2 regions of the Serratia sp. NA_112.1 genome follow, and region 1 is predicted to be linked to the other one. Evidence: predicted binding sites of a transcription regulator. Region 1 holds the regulator's gene; the other holds the start of a gene.
The links. The regulator PurR, encoded in region 1, represses purine synthesis genes. The targets are predictions, from matches to a motif close to CANGCAAACGTTTGCNTG.

Region 1 (2,205 bases):
TGCGGTAGACATCATTGTTAAACCCCAGCGTTGTCGCCAACTGGTGCTGGATTTTTATCGCCATTTTCCCGACGTAGAACTTTTGGTTCAACTGGAAGTGTTTAACGGCGTCTGGGATGCGCTGGTGGACGGACGTGCTGATATGGCGATTGGGGCGACGCGTGCGGTGCCGGTCGGCGGCGGCTTTGCCTTTCGCGATATGGGCGACATGCGCTGGCTGTGTGTGGTCAGTCCGCAACATCCGCTGGCGGCGTTGGACGGCCTGTTGAATGATGATCAACTGCGGCCTTTCCCGTCCCTGTGTCTGGAAGATACCTCGCGTAATCTGCCCAAGCGGGTCACCTGGACACTGGATAACCAACGGCGGCTGGTGGTGCCGGACTGGGCCTCGGCGCTGGACTGTCTGTGTGCCGGCCTATGCGTTGGCATGATGCCGGCGCATCAGGCCTTGCCATTGGTGCAGCGTGGGGAACTGGTAGCGTTGCAGCTGCAGCAGCCGTTTCCGGCCAGCCCCTGTTGCCTGACCTGGCAGCAGAATAGGCCATCACCGGCGATGGCCTGGCTGTTGGATTACCTGGGGGACAGTGAAACGCTGAATCAGGAATGGCTAAGCGAAGTGGTGCCGGAAGCCACAGCGGCTTCCGGCGATAGCAATTAGCGGCGGTAATCGATGAATGGGCCGTCAGCGACCGAACGGCGCTCAATCAGCTTTGGATGCACTTCAATCACCTGCGACTCTTCGCGCTTGCTGATTATACGGTCCAGCAACATGGTGAACGCCATCTCACCCAAACGCTCTTTGGGTTGATGAATGGTGGTCAGCGCCGGGGTGAAATAGCGGGCGTTACGCACGTTATCGTAGCCAATTACCGAAATGTCTTGTGGCACCCGCAGCCCAAGTTCGTCGGCGGCGCAGATCGCGCCCATCGCCATGATGTCGCCGCCGCAGAATACCGCGGTCGGCCGATGCTTCTGCGACAAGATCTGGTGCATGGCCTTGTAACCGGATTCCGGCTCAAAGTCGCCCTGAACAATCCACTCGTCGCGTACTTCGATATTGGCTTCTTCCATGGCTTTTAAAAAACCCTGATGGCGGCCGCCACCGGTATTGCGCGACAGTTGGCCTGGAATGGCACCGATATCGCGGTGACCGCGTTCAATCAGATAACGCCCGGCCAGATAGCCGCCTTCGAAGGCGTTATCAATAATGCTATCGGTAAAATCACCGCGGGCTGCGCCCCAGTCCATGACGACCATTGGAATATTGCGATAGTCTTCCAGCATACCCAGCAGTTGGTCTGGATATTCCGAACACATTACCAGCAGGCCATCGACACGTTTTTGTGCCAGCATCGCCAGATAGGCCCGCTGTTTGTCCAGATTGTTGTGCGAGTTGCACAAAATCAGCGTATAGCCTTTGCTGTAGCAGCTGTTTTCTACCGCCTCGATTACTTCGGCAAAGTAGGGGGCTTCGCTGGAGGTGGCCAGCAGGCCAATCGATTTGGTGTGATTGACCTTCAGGCTGCGCGCTACGGCGCTGGGTGAGTAATGCAGCTCTTTAATCGCAGCGCCAACGGCCGCTTTAGTCTCTTCGGCGACGAAACGAGTCTTATTGATGACGTGCGAAACGGTGGTGGTGGAAACGCCAGCGCGTTTGGCCACATCTTTAATCGTTGCCATGTAAAGAATGACTCCTGAACTCACATGTTGCAGTATGTAAGTATGATGTTAATCGTTTGCCTGCGTAGATCCTTCTCCAAAGAAGCGAAAACTGAGTTTTTAGTGTGTTGAAGTCGTCAGCGCTTGGTCAGGAGGGGCATTTTGCCGGTACACAGTTGTGAACTGCGAATTTTGTCCCATATTGAGCCAAAGTGGAAGAGGTAATCGGTATAATAAACCGGGAAATGATAACAAGATTTTATTGTTTAACTGTGTGAAAATGGTTTGACGCATTAATTGTGTGCCTTTTACCCTTGGGCAACCCAATCTGAAAAGGAGTTGTAATGGATACCGATCTGAAAATGTCACTGTTCACCACCGTTTGTGCGCTGGCCGTGATTATTGCTTTCAGCTTCACCGCTGCTTTGAACTGATCCCCTCAAGTAAAACAGGCGCAGCTCGCTGCGCCTGATTGTTTTTCCCCGCGTTACGCCAGGTTCTTTTCCACAAATGCCCAGTTAACCAGTGACCAGAAATTTTCCAGGT
Region 2 (2,205 bases), on a different contig from region 1:
GAGCGGAATGGTCTGCAGTAGCGGCGGGCGTTCACTGACGCCGATGACGCGACGTGTCATGGGATTATCCTCTAATTTTTACCCGATGGATTTCAAATTGCAGCCAGGCGGCAAACTAACAACGCCGTATCCTGGAAGACAAAGAGCATAAAAAAGCCGACTCATAAGTCGGCTAAATTTCTTACTTGGTACCAAATATCTTGTCGCCGGCATCACCCAAGCCTGGCACGATGTACCCTTTCTCGTTCAGACATTGGTCGATGGAGGCGGTGTACAGTTCGACGTCCGGATGCGCTTTCTCCAGCGCAGCGATACCTTCCGGTGCTGCGACCAGTACCAGCACCTTGATGCTGTTGCAGCCGGCTTTCTTCAGCAGATCGATAGTGGCGATCATCGAGCCACCGGTCGCCAGCATCGGGTCAACCACCAGCGCCAGACGCTCTTCGATGTTGGAAACCAACTTTTGGAAATACGGCACCGGCTCCAGGGTTTCTTCGTCACGGTAAACGCCAACCACGCTGATACGCGCGCTCGGGACGTGCTCCAGCACCCCTTCCATCATGCCCAGACCTGCACGCAGGATCGGCACAACGGTAATTTTTTTCCCTTTAATCTGGTCTATTTCAACCGGCCCACACCAACCTTCGATGGTGACTTTTTCCGTCTCCAGATCGGCGGTCGCTTCATAGGTCAGCAAACTACCCACTTCAGAGGCCAGCTCACGGAAGCGTTTGGTGCTGATGTCATTTTCACGCATCAGGCCAAGCTTGTGTTTCACCAGCGGGTGTTTCACCTCAACGATCTTCATCATTTTTCTCCTATTAAGGTGGTTAACGGCCAAAAAAATCGCCGGATTATACCTCCTTTTGCCGACTGCGCCACCCACAATAGCCCTATCGGGATCAACAAAAGATTGAATAACAGTATAGATGACGAAAAAGCGGAGCTGGTTCACAAGCCACTCGCAAACGTTTGCCTGCGCTGTTAGAATTGCCGCGCCTTAGTCCGGAATCAATGCCGGATGCACAGTTTTCAAACCGCAAACCGTCGTGGGGATCGCGCAGTGACCGACAAAACCTCTCTCAGCTATAAAGACGCAGGTGTCGATATCGATGCTGGCAATGCATTGGTAGACCGCATCAAAGGTGTAGTTAAACAGACCCGCCGCCCGGAAGTGATGGGTGGTCTGGGCGGTTTTGGCGCCCTGTGTGCGTTGCCGCAGAAATACCGCGAGCCGATCCTGGTTTCCGGTACCGACGGCGTAGGCACCAAGCTGCGTCTGGCGATGGACCTGAAACGCCACGACACCATCGGCATCGATCTGGTTGCAATGTGTGTGAACGACCTGGTGGTACAGGGCGCTGAGCCGCTGTTCTTCCTGGATTACTTTGCCACCGGCAAACTGGACGTGGACACTGCGGCCAGCGTCATCACCGGCATCGCCGAAGGCTGCAAGCAGTCCGGTTGTGCGTTGGTGGGCGGTGAAACCGCCGAAATGCCGGGTATGTACCACGGCGAAGATTACGATGTGGCCGGCTTTTGCGTCGGCGTGGTCGAGAAATCCGAAATCATCGACGGCAGCAAGGTGCAGTCCGGTGACGCATTGATCGCGCTGGGCGCTTCCGGCCCGCACTCCAACGGCTACTCGCTGGTGCGCAAAATCCTGGAAGTCAGCAACACCGATCCAACCACCACCTTACTTTCAGGCAAACCGCTGGCTGACCACCTGCTGGAGCCGACCAAGATTTACGTGAAATCGATACTGGAACTGATCGAGAAAATCGACGTACACGCTATCGCTCACCTGACCGGCGGCGGCTTCTGGGAAAACATCCCACGCGTACTGCCGGAAGGCATGCAGGCGGTGATCGACGAATCCAGCTGGCAGTGGCCGGCCGTCTTCAACTGGCTGCAGCAGGCCGGTAACGTCAGCCGCCACGAAATGTACCGCACCTTTAACTGTGGTGTGGGCATGGTGATCGCACTGCCGGAAGAATCCGTTGAGCAAGCCATCGCATTGTTGACCGCAGCCGGTGAAAAAGCGTGGAAAATCGGTAAACTGACCGCTTCTTCCGACGAACAACAAGTGGTCATCAACTGATGAAAAAGATCGTGGTGTTGGTCTCCGGCCAGGGGAGCAATCTCCAGGCACTGATTGACGCCTGCCAGCAGGGCCGGATTGCCGCCGAGATTGTGGCGGTGTTC

Region 2: purM (phosphoribosylformylglycinamidine cyclo-ligase) is a predicted target of PurR. The motif match lies at 962-979, and genes of this name have one in related genera.

The regions. Positions count from the first base shown of each region.
Region 1 covers NZ_JBQZFO010000003.1:412,837-415,041, forward strand. The annotation lists gene punR (DNA-binding transcriptional activator PunR) at 1-658, shown strand, start outside; gene purR (HTH-type transcriptional repressor PurR) at 655-1,680, opposite strand; gene cydH (cytochrome bd-I oxidase subunit CydH) at 2,004-2,093, shown strand; gene sodB (superoxide dismutase [Fe]) at 2,147-2,205, opposite strand, start outside.
Region 2 covers NZ_JBQZFO010000006.1:211,156-213,360, forward strand. The annotation lists gene uraA (uracil permease) at 1-60, opposite strand, end outside; gene upp (uracil phosphoribosyltransferase) at 182-808, opposite strand; gene purM (phosphoribosylformylglycinamidine cyclo-ligase) at 1,064-2,101, shown strand; gene purN (phosphoribosylglycinamide formyltransferase) at 2,101-2,205, shown strand, end outside.